DNA from 2 places in the Alcaligenes sp. NLF5-7 genome. Region 1 is predicted to be linked to the other one. Evidence: riboswitches for the same ligand, from Rfam matches in the RefSeq annotation. Region 1 holds a riboswitch; the other holds the start of a gene.
What was found. A riboswitch is a leader RNA that binds a small molecule or an ion and turns the genes downstream of it on or off. The one in region 1 is predicted to bind S-adenosylmethionine.

Region 1 (7,321 bases):
TAACATAACAATAATTATTCGAAATAGAGGAAAAGCCATTTTGAGAAAAGGGAGAAAGAGAAACTTCCTGCTGTATGAGCCTGCAGGTAACAGTCAAAAAAAAGCCGCCCTGGGGCGGCGGCTTGTTGTAATTGTGTGACGCTTAGCTGTTTTCCACTTCAGGCGGAATCAGATTGCGTTCGTAGCGATGGACGTAGTCCTCAAAGGACTCCTGATCCTGCGCTTCGATATCAATCTGGGCTTGCAGAGACTCTTTGGCCTGTTGCTCGAAAGCGGCTTGCTTGTCGGCAGGTAATGGATGGGCCAGCAAGGTCTGGTGATGCTCGCGGCTGCGTTGCAAGGCGTAGTCGTGAAAGCTCAAGCCGGTTTCGCGCAAACGGCTCAGCAGTTGAGCCGACGGTGTCAGCTCCGGGTTTTCCAGTTTGCGGATTTGGGCTTGCACAGCTTCTGTGTGACCTTGGGTATCCAGGGCCTGATCCAGCATTTGCGCGTAAGGCAGCAGCGATTCCAGAATTTCGTGGCCCCAGTCTTGCAGGCTGACGCTCTCTTTTTGCTGATTGGTCAGCATCAAGCCGGGGCGACGGCCTTCGCGCACGACGGTTGCAAAATTGTTCTTGCTGTCCTGACAGTAGCCGCCGTCCGGGAAGAAGGGGCTGTCTTGCACGGCACAGAACAGCAGGAACGTATCCAGGAAGCGGCAGGTTTGCTCGGAAATTCCAGTAGGCGATTCAGGGTCTATATCCAGGCAGCGGACTTCAATGTATTCCACACCGCGCTGGGCCAGGGCTGTAGCCGGGCGCTCGCTGCGCTGGGTGGTGCGCTTGGGACGAATGCTGGAGTAGTACTCGTTTTCAATCTGCAGGATATGGGTGTTGAGTTGAATCCACTCGCCATCGCGGTGGGTACCCAGTTTTTCGTAATCCGGCCAAGGAGTTACGGCAGCGTGATACATGCGCATCACAAAGGTGTCCAGGTCGTTGTAGCAAAGCTGGAGCTCGGCCTGGGCTTCCTTGTTGTGATAGCCCAGATCGCTCATGCGCAAGCTGGTTGCCCAGGGCATGGTCAAGGTGTCCTCGTCGATCTTGTCCAGATTGTTGCGGCGACCTTGCAGGAAGTTCGCATCCAGCACGGGCGAGGCACCAAACAAGTACATCAGTAGCCAGGAATAGCGCGTGAAGTTGCGGATCAACGCCAAATACCCATTGGAGCGCTGATCTTGCAGATTGTCGCCACAGACATTCAACAAGGGCCAGATGCCATCAGGCAGGGAAAAGTTGTAATGCACGCCGGCAATACATTGCATGGGCTTGCCATAACGTTCGGCCAGGCCACGGCGGTATACATGCTTGAGCATGCCCGTGTTGGACTTGCCGTACCAGGCAATGGCAATGTCTTTTTCGGCGGGCAGCAATGCGGGCATGGACTGGTTCCAGATAATCTCCTGGTCCAGCTTGCCAGCCACAAAGGTGTGGATGTCGGTCAGCTCCTGCAGCACGTCCTCGACCCGGGCTTGCGGCTCGGTAATCAGCTCCAGCAGGGCCTCGGCGTAGTCGGTCGTGATATGGCCGTTGGTCAGGGCCGACCCAATGGCTTGCGGGTGGGGGGTGTTTGCCAATTGGCCCAGCGCATCGACGCGCAGTCCTTCTTTTTCGATGCCGCGCAAGATTCCCGTCAAAATCTCGGGATTCTGTTGCAGGGCAAGGCGGCGTTCGTGGCTGGTGTTCATGGTGGTGTTTCCCACTTTCGAAATCGTGTGCAAGATACGGGACTGTTCAAGGGGGCCTGGCCCCGTCTATAAATAGTAGTCCGACCAGACTTGCTTTGTTAAGTTGCGCCAAAAGGCGTATCGGGCAGGGCGAGTATAAGACGGCTGTTTAGCCAGCCGATGAAAAGCATGAAACGGGATATGGGATTAGCACCATGATGATCAGGCGCATGACCGCGGTACTGGCGGCTTTCTTGATGTTGGCAGCCTGCAGTCCAGAGTTTAACTGGCGCAAGGTTCAGCTTGAACAAACGGGCCTGTCGGCCATGCTGCCCGGCAAGCCCACGACCAGTCACCGACTGTTGGATTTCGAGCAGCATCAACTGGATTTTTACCTGACCACCGCCACGGCAGGCGGGCAAAGCTACACCGTGGGCCATGTGATTTTGCCCAAGGAACTGCAGCAGGACCAGGCTGCTCGCCAACGCTTGTACGAGGCACTGCACGATTCCCTGCGCGAGAAATTCATACCCGATGGGCAAGTCAGCGAGAAAAATCAGATACAACTACCGCCACCCGGACAGATTTTCTTCATGACGCGCGATGTGGGCGGTGTGGCCTTGCGCCTGGAAGCGATGATACGCATGGAACCAGGCTGGCTGGTGCAGGGTTTTGTTATGACGGATTCCGGGAAGGCCCCGGACGCGGCTCAGGCAAAGGTTTTCTTTGACGGCTTAGCTCGCTAGCCGGGTCGCCGCTGATCAGGTGCTGTTGCAAGGCCAGGGTAATGGCAGCTTGGCGGCTATAGACTCCAAGCTTGGCGTAGGCGTTCTGGAAGTGGAAGTTGATCGTGCGTTCAGTAATGCCCAGGATGATGCTGATTTCCCAGCTGGTCTTGCCATGGGCAGCCCAGTTCAGGCAGGACTGCTCGCGTGAAGTTAAGTGCGTCACGGTAAAGCCATTCCTCATGCATTCGTGGTAGACGTCGGGCCAATGTACTCAAATTTAGCTTAGCTGGCAGACAAATGTGCATGAAAATAATGATGTAAATCAAAGCATTGTCTTTTCTCTGACGTTACCGTTGCCCAGAGTTCTGAATCGATCCTGGCTGGTCGATTTGGACGCCGCGCCGCAGCGATGCTAGAATTTTGTCTTATACGTTTTGCGCCGATTTGCCTGATCCGCTTGCGGGCGCTCCATAAATCCAGCTAAAGAGGTCCTGATGGCCACTGATTCCGTCCCTAGCGCCGACACTGGCGCCCTTAGCCCATCCTGCGGTTTGATCCCCGAAGGTTCTGTGGGCCCTGTACATGCCGAACTGATCGCCTTTGACGAACCCCTGCATCTGCGCAGTGGGCAAGTGCTGCCCAGCTACGAGCTGGCTGTCGAAACCTACGGCACCCTGAACGAAGAACGCAACAATGCGGTGTTGGTGTGTCATGCACTCAATGCCTCGCATCACGTTGCCGGTTATTACGACGACGATCCTAAAAGCATTGGCTGGTGGGACAATATGGTCGGCCCCGGCAAAGCCGTTGATACGGATCGTTTTTTTGTCATCGGGGTCAACAATATCGGCTCCTGCTTTGGCTCTACCGGCCCGTCCAGCATCAATCCGGCCACTGGCAAACCCTGGGGCTCCGAGTTTCCCGTTTTGACGGTAGAAGACTGGGTGCGTGCCCAAGCCCGTCTGGCCGACTACTTTGGCATTCGCAAGTTTGCGGCCGTTATGGGTGGCTCCCTGGGTGGCATGCAGGCCCTGAGCTGGGCCATCAGCTGCCCGGAGCGCGTGGAAAACTGCGTGGTCATTGCCAGTACCCCGCGCCTGTCGGCCCAGAACATCGCTTTTAACGAAGTGGCCCGCAGCGCCATTTTGTCCGACCCGCAGTTTCACGGTGGTAATTATTACGAGCACGGTGTGGTGCCCAAGGCTGGCCTGGGTGTTGCTCGCATGGTGGGCCACATCACCTACCTGTCCGACACCGTCATGGCCGAGAAGTTTGGCCGCAACCAGCGTGCCCCAGCCCAGGGCGGCGAGTATCACTACAACTACGGCGTGGAATTCGAGGTCGAGTCCTATCTGCGTTATCAAGGCGAAAAGTTCTCGCGTTACTTTGACGCCAATACCTATCTGATCATCACCCGTGCGCTGGATTACTTTGATCCGTCGCGCCAGCACCAGGGGGACCTGGTCAAGGCGCTTGAAAAGGTGCAGGCCAAATTCCTGCTGGTGTCTTTCACCACGGATTGGCGTTTCTCGCCCGAGCGCTCGCGCGAAATCGTGCAGGCTTTGTTGCGCAACCAGCGCGAGGTCACTTACGCCGAAATTGATGCTCCGCACGGGCATGACGCTTTCCTGCTTGAGGACCCTCGTTATCATGCCGTTGTGCAGGGATACTATGACCAGATTGCCGCTAATTTGGGCTTGCCTGCGCGCACCCGTACTACAGGGGTGTTGGCCGAATGACTAAGCCGCAAACTCAGGTGGATGCCGCCATGTTAAGACCGGACTTGCTGCGCATTGCGCAGTGGATTGAGCCAGGTTCGCGTGTGCTGGATCTGGGCTGTAACGATGGCACCTTGTTGGCGCATCTGCGTGACACGCGCCAGGTTGTCGGAACGGGGGTGGAGCTGAACGACCAGTTTGTGATTGCCTCGGTACGCCGTGGCGTCAATGTCATTCAGCAGGACTTGGAAAAAGGCCTGGCGCTGTTCAGCGACCAGCAGTTCGATACCGTTGTCCTGTCCAAGACACTGCAATCCATGCACCATACCGAGCACATCCTGCGCGAGATGGCGCGGGTGGCGCGGTATGGTATCGTCTCGTTTCCTAACTTCGGTTATTGGCCGCATGGCTGGAGCATTTTGCGCGGGCGCATGCCAGTCACGGGCGAAATGCCTTACCAGTGGTACAACACGCCCAACATCCATTTGTGCACCATGAAAGACTTTCAGGATCTGGCCCAGGCGGTGGGCGTACGTATTCTTGATCGTGCTGCCTTCAATGGTCGCGACACGGTGCGTTTTTTGCCGGGCTGGCGCAGTACCTTGGCCATGTATCGTTTCGAGTCTCCCCATTTTCTTGCTGCTTAGCGCTAATAAGGCCTGACGTGTCACGTGTCTATACCAGTCCCCGAGTCTTGCCTTTGCTGATTCTGGGGTTCGCCAGCGGCCTGCCTCTGGCCCTGGTTTCAGGCACCTTGCAGGCCTGGGCAACAGTTGAAAATGTTTCACTGACCGAGATTGGTTTTCTGACCCTGGTCGGCTCGGCCTACACGCTGAAGTTTCTCTGGGCTCCCCTGATTGATCGCTACGCGCCGCCGTTCATGGGGCGCAGGCGCGGCTGGATTCTTGTCACTCAACTGCTGCTGGCCGCCTCCATTGCGGCCATGGGCCTGTTTTCTCCCTCGGTGAATTTGACCGCACTGGCCTTGCTGGCCGTGTGGGTGGCCTTCTTGTCGGCCACGCAGGACATAGCCTTCGATGCTTATTGCACGGACGTGCTGCAAGCACATGAGCGAGCGGCGGGGGCGGCGGTCAAGGTCATGGGCTATCGCATTGCCATGATTGTGTCTGGCGGTCTGGCCCTGATTCTGGCGGACCGCTGGCTGGGCTGGTCCAACACGTATTTTCTGATGGGTGCCTTCATGGCGCTGTGCGCGCTGGTGACCCTGATTTCACCCGAACCAAAGGAACAAAGCCGTCCGCCGCGCAGTTTGTCAGAAGCTGTGATCGCGCCTTTGGCCGATTTTTTTTCGCGTCCAGGTGCCTGGAGCGTTCTGGCGCTGATTGTGCTCTACAAGCTGGGTGATGCTTTTGCAGGCGCCTTGTCCACCACTTTTCTGATTCGTGCAGCCGGCTTTACCTTGTCCGAGGTCGGCACCATCAACAAGGTGTTTGGCTTGGCTGCTACCGTGGTCGGAGCCTTGATGGGGGGGGCGATCATGGCCCGCCTGGGGCTATACCGGGCCTTGATGATTTTTGGTATCTTGCAGGCCGTCTCCAACCTGGGCTATTGGCTGATCGCGATTGAAACCGCGCCATCCATGTGGCTGATGGGGATTGTGGTCGGTCTGGAAAACCTGTGTGGTGGCCTGGGCACAGCGGCTTTTGTCGCTTTGCTGATGGCTTTGTGTAATCGGACCTATTCCGCCACTCAATTTGCGCTGCTGTCGGCCCTGTCGGCAGTGGGGCGTACCTATCTGGCCGGGCCTCTTACGCCTGTGCTGGTCGAATCCCTGGGTTGGCCAGGTTTTTTTATTTGTACCGTCTTTATTGCTGTGCCTGGCTTGCTGATGCTGCGTTGTTATCGGGGTCTTATTCAACAGCTTGATGCGTAAAAAATATCATGCTCTTACTTGTTCTCTACATTATCGCCATCACCGCAGAGGCCATGACCGCAGCGCTGGCCGCGGGCCGTCGTGACATGGATTGGGTGGGGGTCTGTACCATCGCCTGTGTCACCGCTCTGGGCGGTGGCTCGGTGCGGGACGTGCTTTTGGGGCATTACCCGCTGACCTGGGTGCAGCATCCTGAGTACCTCTGGATCACGGCAGGCGCGGCCATCCTTACAGCTTTGATCGCTCCGATCATGCGGCGTTTGCACAGCCTGTTCCTGCTGCTCGATGCCATGGGACTGGTGGTCTTTACCGTGATTGGCTGTCAGATCGCACTGGAAATGAAGCTGCCCATTACGGTGGTGCTGCTAAGCGGCATGATTACCGGCTGTGCCGGTGGCGTCTTGCGCGACATCTTGTGTAATGACATCCCCTTGCTGCTACGCAAGGAGATGTATGCCAGCGTTTCCATGCTGACAGGTGCTTTGTATTTGGGTGCCCAGCACCTGGACTGGCACCCGTATGTGACCCTGCTGGGCCCCATGATCATCGGCTTGAGTTTTCGTATGCTGGCTTTGCACCGCAATTGGCAGATGCCCCGCTTCGTCTATCGAGACGAGTGGCGCTAGAGCCAGCCTGTCTTGCCGGGTCAGGCCACGCCTAACCAGCGCAGGACTATAGGAACAAAAGGAACCAGCACGGCAGTCATGATCCCGTTCAGGCTCAGGCCAATGGCGGAAAATGCCCCAATCGTTTCGTGAACCTGCAAGGCACGTGCCGTACCAATGGCATGTGCCGTTACACCCACCGCAAAGCCCCGAGCCTCGGGGCGATCAATACGCAGCAAGTTCAACAGCGGGCGCGCCATGATCGTGCCCGCAATCCCGGTAATGGCAACCGCCACAGCAGCCAAGGAAGGCTGACCGTCAAATTGTTCTGCCAAGGCCATGGCAATCGGCATGGTGGCCGAGCGTGGGGCAACCGACATGATGGTTTCAATTGATCCGCCCAAAGCCCAGGCAATCAGGACCGTGCTGAAAATAGCGGTAACCGAACCAATGATCAGGGCAATGGTCAGCGGCTTCCAGATCTTGCGCAGCTGACGCAGTTGACTGTAGAGCGGTACAGCCAGGGCGACGGTTGCCGGTCCAATCAGGAAGTGAATGAACTTGGCCCCTTCAAAGTAAACGGGGTAAGGCGTGCGGGTCAGCAAGAGCAGGGCCACAATCACAACGACCGAGACCAGAATCGGCAACAAAAAGGGGCTACTGCCGGACTG
Region 2 (7,321 bases), 2.1 Mb from region 1:
TTGGCGCGGCATTGGGCTACAGCGTGTTGTGGCTGTTAAACCATGTGTTCTTGTTGCTGACCGGGCGTGCAGGCATGGGCTATGGCGACTTCAAATTACTGGCCGCGTTGGGAGCGTGGCTGGGAGCCACCGCCTTGCCGGGAATTCTTCTGGCGGCATCCGTATTGGGCTTGCTGGCGGCTCTGGTCTTGCGCCTTGGTGGGCGTTTGCAAGCCGGGCAGGCCATTCACTTTGGTCCGTATCTGGTCCTGGGAGGCTGGGTCATGCTGTTTTCCCTGCCGCGCATTTTGTAAAACATGATTCGTTTTTTCCACAATTAAACAGGCTGTGCAGGCCTTGTCCGCGCTACCACAGCAAAAGTTTGGACCCGTATGGGAGTCGTGGTAAAACGTCCGGGGCCAGTCGGGCTGGCGGGAGTTCCGCCCGAGCTGTATGTGGAAGTACAACGCGGTTCCATGGACATTGTCCCGCTGACAAAGCAGACGGGAACCTGAGGATGAAGGCATGATTATTGTTGTTGGCGCCGGTGTGGCGGGCTTAGCGGCGGCGCGTCGCCTGAGTATGCAAGGTCAGGAAGTAACGCTGGTGGCTCCTCAGGAGCCCCAGCCCTCGTTTGGTGAGACCTTGTCCGAACGCGGGGCCGTGGTCTTGACCAGCCTGGGCTGGGCAGGCTGTCTGGATGAGACGGTAGCCTTGCGTTCACAAGGGCGTTTTTCGGTATGGGGTAGCGCAGGACTGCGCACCGTGCAGGATGAAGACGGGCAGGGCTACCTGCTGGACAAGGCCCGTCTGGAGCAGGCGCTGCTTGAGCGCGTGCAAAAAGAAGCGAAGGTCAGTATTCGCCAGACACGAGTTCTGGGCCTGGAGCACCAGCCTGAAGGTGTGGTTGCCAGGCTGGCAGATGGTAGCAGCCTGGAAGCTGCTGCTTTAATCGACTGTACTGGTCGTGCAGCCTTGTCCGCCGGAGCGGCCGCCCAGCGTCATCGTCTGGATAGACTGGTCGCTGCCTGGCAAGTCTTTGACCTGCCTGAAGGGGCAGAACCCTTGGCTGCTTCCCTGGTAGAAGCCGTCGAGTTGGGGTGGTGGTACTTGTCCCCCATGCCGGGTCATCGCCTGATGGTGGCCTTGTTTTCGGACTCGGATCTTTTGCCCGATGGTTTGAGTCGAGATGGTTCGGTCTGGGCCGGTTTGCTGGGCTGTGCCGACGCGGCACGAGTGCGTATGGAAAGCCTGGGCTTGGATAATCAGATGGCTGCTCACACTCCTAAAGTCAGCGCTGCCGCTAGCTGCACCGTGTCTTACTTCGTGGAAGGCCGCATCTTGCGTGCCGGTGATGCAGGCGCGGCCATGGACCCCCTGGCCGCCAATGGCCTGGCAACGGCCTTGTGGAGCGGATCACAATCGGCACAGGCTGCTGTAGCTCTGACAAAAGGCAATCCCGAGCCGGCGCGTGCTTACGAAAAGGACTATTTGTTAGGTTTGGTGCGCCACCTGAATTCGCAGCATGCTTTGTATGGCATGGAGCAACGCTACGCGGCGCAGCCTTTCTGGCAGCGTCGTCATCGCGCCTTGGAGTGATGGTAAAGAGGGCGGGACAACGAAATAGCTTGCTGTAAGACCGCCAGAATCAAAAAAGCCGAGACAGTGCTCATGCTGTTTCGGCTTTTTTTATGGCTGATTGTTCTTCGGTAAGTCAGGGAGGAGTTTTGAATACGTCTGCCTTCAGTCCAAAAGGAATTTGATTTTTCGGAAGGTCGTACCGCTGGAAGGGAGGCCCGACCATACCAACACTGATTGGATCTACGTATCTGGCTTCCTCGCCTTCAAACAGCGTGTTCAAGCTGCTTGCTTTCAGACGGAAAAAACAAAAAGCCGACCATTTTGCGATGATCGGCTTTTTGAGGAATTTGTGGTGCCCAGGAGAGGACTCGAACCTCCACACCCGAAGGCACATGGACCTGAACCATGCGCGTCTACCAATTCCGCCACCTGGGCTTTTGATCAAGGCTGCTGCCTGTCTCAAGCATTCAATTATAGAGTGAGTTTCCTTGGGAAAGCAAGCATTTTTCACTCAATAAATTTAATTTCAATTTCTAGTTGATTGGCATTCTCATTATCATTATAGTGTGTCATGTGATATAGCATAAGAGTATGGGCATGAAATTTAACACAATGGATGTCGAGCGGATGCTGCTGGATATGGGCCAAGGCCGAAAATACTCTGCTCGGGCCATGCAGCTCATGCTGATGGCCCTGCTCAAAGAGGGCAGTACTCACGGTTATCAGTTGATACGCCGTTTCGCGCAGCTTAGCCAGAACAGCTATGTACCCAGCGCTGGTGCGGTCTATCCCGCCCTGGCGTATTGCGCCACGCAAGGCTGGGTGCTGATTGAAGAAGAAGGCCGTCGCAAGATGTACAGCCTGACCAAGGAAGGGCACACGTATCTGGAAGAGCAAAAAGAAAAGTGCGATTACCTGATGCAGTCCCTGACCTATCGCGGGCGCAAGCTGGTGTGGATACGGCAGATGCTGGCCGAACACAATAGCGACGAGGATTTGAAGGCCGCGCAGGAACAAACAGGTTGGTTGCCGGAGTTTGTCCAGGTACGCCACAGCCTGAAGCAGGCCATGTTTGAACAATCGACAGCCAGTCTGGAACGACAGGCAGAGGTGGTGGCCATTTTGGAAAAAGCCATCGCTGACATACGGAACTTGCCCAAGGAGTCTTAAGAATGCAGTCTGAACAATTAACGCAGAAAGTTGCTCATACCTTGAAGTTGCGTTTGCTGACCGTAAAAAAGCGGCGCGAACTGGGGCCTGATATGGTGCGCATCACCCTGGAAGGCTCGGATCTGGAAGGTTTTTATACCCCTGGCTTTGATGACCACGTCAAACTGATTTTCCCGGACCCTGTCACTAAAGAATTGCGACTGCCTCAAATGGGCGAGCGTGGCATGGTCTTTGCCGCCGGTCAGGAAAAGCCACCTATCCGCGACTACACTCCTCGCGAGTTCCGCGAGCAGGAAAAGGAGATGGATATTGATTTTGTGGTCCACGGTGAAGGCCCGGCATGCCAATGGGCCATGCAAGCTAAAGAGGGCGACAAGCTGGGTGTGGCCGGGCCGCGTGGCTCCTTCCTGGTCAGCAAGGACCTGGATTGGCAAGTTCTGATTGGCGACGAAACCGCTGTGCCTGCCATGGCGCGACGAGTGAAAGAACTGCCTTCCAATGTGAAGGTGCAGGTTTACGTATTGGCACGTAATCTGCTGACAGTCGGTGCGATGGAGGCACCGGACCATGTCACGGTGAACTGGATTCCTTCGCTGGCCGGTTTGAATGGCATTCTGGACGCATTGCGTGCCGCACCCGAGTTGAGCGGCACCGGCTATGTGTGGGTCGCAGCAGAATATTCCATCGCTCAAAGCTTGCGTGAGTACTGGGTGCAAGAACGCGGCCTGGATAAAGGCGCGATTCGGGCCAGCAGCTACTGGCGTCAAGGTGATCAGGGCGACGACGCCCCACGCTTGGACTAAGCGGCTTTTTGCTGAGGGTAGGGCTGGGCGCGCAAGCGTCCGCCCACGTTTAACACGGGCTGTAAATCTGTATCCAGCACCGTATCGGGATGAGCCAGACGGTGTTCGTCAATCAGGCGGGCAATGGCATCCATGTTCAGCAACAAGGTGCTGTCAATATCGTGCTGGAAGCGGGCCCAATAGCCACCGCGACAACTGGAACCCAGCCAGCGCGGCTCGTAATCTCCGACCTTGTCAGCATGTACTTCGCACACTACAGCCAGCCGTGAACAACCGGGGTGCAGGACAATGCGGTAGTGGTGCTGCTCTAAAGTCAGGTAATAGCAAAACGGTGCAGACATGAAACACTCCTGTTTAGCTCTTGGAAGGGACTTCCGGGTGAGCAAGTTGGATTAAAGGACCCTTTGCCTGGAAACAACCAAGCATAAAAAAACCCGCTGGCAGCGGGTTCGTGTCTTGATGATCCCATTGATTGCCAGATGGCCATATCTTGAATCCACCTTGTGCGGGTACACAGGTTGGCATGGGTTGTCCCAACTCTTGATATAGCAATAAGCATAAAAGCGATTCTTATGAAGTGCAAGGGCTGCGCTTATTTCTGTCAGACATGAAAAAAAGCAGAAATAGTTTGCATTCTTTCAAAACCATGTTATAGTTTTTTTCTGTCTTGCAGAGACGAGTTGAAAAACAAATCCAGCAGTCAGGGCCCAGGTGGCGGAATTGGTAGACGCGCATGGTTCAGGTCCATGTGCCTTCGGGTGTGGAGGTTCGAGTCCTCTCCTGGGCACCAAAATTCCTCAAAAAGCCGATCATCGCAAGATGGTCGGCTTTTTGTTTTGTGTGTTCACAAAAAGAGGCGTGAGCAACTAGCTGCAGAGCATTGTTACAGCCAACCTAAAGGAAAGCTCAGTCATCGAGTTATTCAAACTTCCTTCAGTTCCCGGATCAAGGCTTGCAGAAAAGTGTTGACGCTTTGAGGTAGTGCCCGCTTTGCCATACTTAAAACCTGTAGATCCCTGTCCAGGCGGGGGTCCAGTATGGGAACGATTTTCAGACCGTGGTCCATGCTGCTGCGATGGCTGATCGACGCCCCCAAGGCAATCGCGTTGGTACGACGGACGAACTCGTGCAGTACTCCCGAATAATTGCAGGTAAATACCTCGTTGAAGACCAGCTTCTCCATCTGGCAGACATGATTAAACAACTGCTTTTGAGTTAGCTCCTCTCCGGGCATCACAATGGGGTAGGGCTGCAGTTGGGTCAAGGATAAACTGCGTGCCGCATTCAGGGGGTGCTCAGGTTGCATGATGGCAAAAATAGGTGAAAGGCAGGAGTAGTTCACTTCAATGTCGGGTACCGGGGCCGTGCTGAAAATGACCCCGAGATCGACCTCTCCGCTTCTGACCATTTCCACACAGTCATCGGGCGAGCTGACCTTCAAGACGAACCGCGCCAAAGGGGTTCGGTTGGAAAACTCAGCCATGACCATGGGTAGAAAATAGCGGGACAGGCCCTCTGTGGCCGCCACTCGTATCAAGTGTGCCTGGGCATAGTCGTTCTGCCGCAGGCTTTGCAAGATTGCTTCTTCCTCCAATCGCACACGCAGGGCATGTTCGGCTAGGGCCTGACCTGCTGCCGTCAGTACCATTCCCCGCCGTCTGCGTTCGAACAGCGTAACGCCTATGGATTCCTCCAACAGGGTGATTTGCCGGCTGATTGCGCTGGAGGCAATGTGCAGTCGTGCACTGGCTGCTGCCAGTGATCCTGTTTCCATCACCGCCAGAAAGTACTTGTAGTCCATGATTTTGCTCAGCTAATCCCGTCTGTACCGATAGTTTAGGACTTAACTTAAGAATTCTAAAAATTAGTTCATTCTATTCTAAAGATAGAAATATACAGAAGGTAAAACGAATTCTATAGTCCTCTTTCCTATCAATAAGACAACGAGACAAAAATGGGAAAAAGTAAAGCCTTGTCCAGGGTGCGCGCCTATTTTGAGGAGGGCGGTTTCGAGCAGGACTTGCGCCGTCGTGTGGCGATTCAAAGTGACAGCCAGACTGCGGAGAAAGCGGATCAATTGCAGCTCTACCTGGATCAGGAGCTGGGCCCTTCCTTGGTGAAACTGGGGTTTGAGGTCCGTATCCTGGCCAATCCCAAAGGGGCAGGCCCCATCCTTCTGGCTCACCGACATGAATCCGATGAGCTACCCACGATTCTGACCTATGGGCATGGCGACGTGGTGCCCGGACATGACCATCAATGGCGTGAAGGCTTGGCGCCTTGGGAATTGAAGATCGAAGGGGAGCGTTGGTACGGCCGGGGGACGGCGGACAATAAAGGCCAACACAGCATCAATCTGGCCGCGCTGGAACAGGTCATTCAAGCTCGCGATGGGCGTTTGGGTTTCAACCTCAAAGCCATCTTTGAGACGGGTGAAGAGCGAGGCTCGATCGGTTTGCGCGAGTTTTGCGAACAACATGCACAGAGCTTGTCGGCTGATCTGTTTCTGGCCTCGGACGGCCCGCGCTTGAACGCCAATCAGCCGACCTTGTTCTTGGGCTCGCGTGGCACTGCGTTGTTCTCGCTGGAGGTGATTTCGCGTGAAGGGGGGCTGCACTCGGGCAATTGGGGCGGGGTGATGGAAAACCCCGCGGTGGTGCTGGCCAATGCTCTGGCCTGCCTGGTGGGGCCTCAAGGACAGCTGTTGTGTCGCGAACTGACGCCAGGCCCCATACCGGAGGACGTGCTGGCTGCCATTGCAGATTTGGAGATTGGTCAGCATACCTTGGGGCTGGCTTTAAATGCGCATTGGGGCGAACCGGGCCTTAGCTACGGCGAACGTCTGTTCGGCTGGAACACCTTGGAAGTGCTGGCACTGGATGCCGGGAATCCGCAAAAACCAATCAATGCTATCCCGCCTCGTGCTCAGGCTTTTTGCAATTTGCGTTTTGTGCTGGGAACGCAGACAGAGGACTTGGAAAGCACCTTGCGCCAGCACCTTGATGCGCGTGGCTTCGAGCAGGTGCGTATTCATATGGGCCAGATCATGCCTGCCACCAGGCTGGATCTGGGCAATAAGTGGATCGCCTTGATCAAGGATGCGATCAGCAAAGTGACGGATCAGAAAATTGCCGTGATCCCGAATTTGGCAGGAACTGTACCCAACGATATTTTTGCCGATGTACTGGGTCTGCCCACGATCTGGGTGCCACACTCCTACCCCGGCTGCTCTCAGCACGCTCCCAATGAGCACATGCTGACTCCCATTATCCAAGAGGGACTGGACATCATGACCAGCGTTTTCTGGGAACTGGGCGAATTGAACAAGAACACTTAAAAAAACAGACGCCGTTCAGAAGTAACGGCGCATTGCCTTCGGAAACACCGGGGGCAGGAGGAGATAAAAGATGGAGCAGACCAAAAAAGCGGTGGGGCCTTTACCGCGTTCGTTCTGGAAGCCGGTCGCCGCGTCCGTGGTGGGGAATACCTTGGAGTGGTTTGATCTTGCTGTATATGCCTACTTTGCACTGACCATTGGTCGTGTTTTTTTTCCGAGCTCAGACCCTACTGTCTCTTTGGTTCTGGCTTTTGCCACATTCGGGATTTCATTTCTGATTCGGCCCATTGGAGCCGCGGTTATTGGCTCCTATGCGGACAGACACGGACGCAAGAAAGCCTTGTCCCTGTCCATCCTCTTGATGTTATTGGGCACGTTCATGATTGCGGTCATGCCTGGTTATGAAACGCTCGGGCTCATTGCGCCTATCGGTATTTTGATTGCGCGTTTT

Region 2: linked by a shared signal. The riboswitch ahead of MID00_RS15835 (hypothetical protein) and the one ahead of MID00_RS06100 (homoserine O-acetyltransferase) in region 1 are both predicted to bind S-adenosylmethionine.

Annotation. Positions count from the first base shown of each region.
Region 1 is NZ_CP100755.1:1,288,696-1,296,016, reverse strand. It holds gene gshA (glutamate--cysteine ligase) at 143-1,726, opposite strand; gene MID00_RS06110 (hypothetical protein) at 1,921-2,451, shown strand; gene MID00_RS20610 (response regulator transcription factor) at 2,381-2,656, opposite strand; SAM riboswitch at 2,860-2,938, shown strand; gene MID00_RS06100 (homoserine O-acetyltransferase) at 2,928-4,172, shown strand; gene metW (methionine biosynthesis protein MetW) at 4,169-4,798, shown strand; gene MID00_RS06090 (muropeptide transporter) at 4,816-6,045, shown strand; gene MID00_RS06085 (trimeric intracellular cation channel family protein) at 6,099-6,671, shown strand; gene MID00_RS06080 (LrgB family protein) at 6,692-7,321, opposite strand, start outside.
Region 2 is NZ_CP100755.1:3,436,649-3,443,969, forward strand. It holds gene MID00_RS15810 (A24 family peptidase) at 1-293, shown strand, start outside; gene MID00_RS15815 (NAD(P)/FAD-dependent oxidoreductase) at 505-1,578, shown strand; tRNA gene MID00_RS15820 (tRNA-Leu) at 1,911-1,995, opposite strand; gene MID00_RS15825 (PadR family transcriptional regulator) at 2,158-2,730, shown strand; gene MID00_RS15830 (siderophore-interacting protein) at 2,733-3,533, shown strand; gene MID00_RS15835 (hypothetical protein) at 3,530-3,874, opposite strand; SAM-I-IV-variant riboswitch at 3,992-4,085, opposite strand; tRNA gene MID00_RS15840 (tRNA-Leu) at 4,239-4,323, shown strand; gene MID00_RS15845 (LysR family transcriptional regulator) at 4,456-5,334, opposite strand; gene MID00_RS15850 (M20 family metallopeptidase) at 5,488-6,870, shown strand; partial or broken gene MID00_RS15855 (MFS transporter) at 6,941-7,321, shown strand, end outside.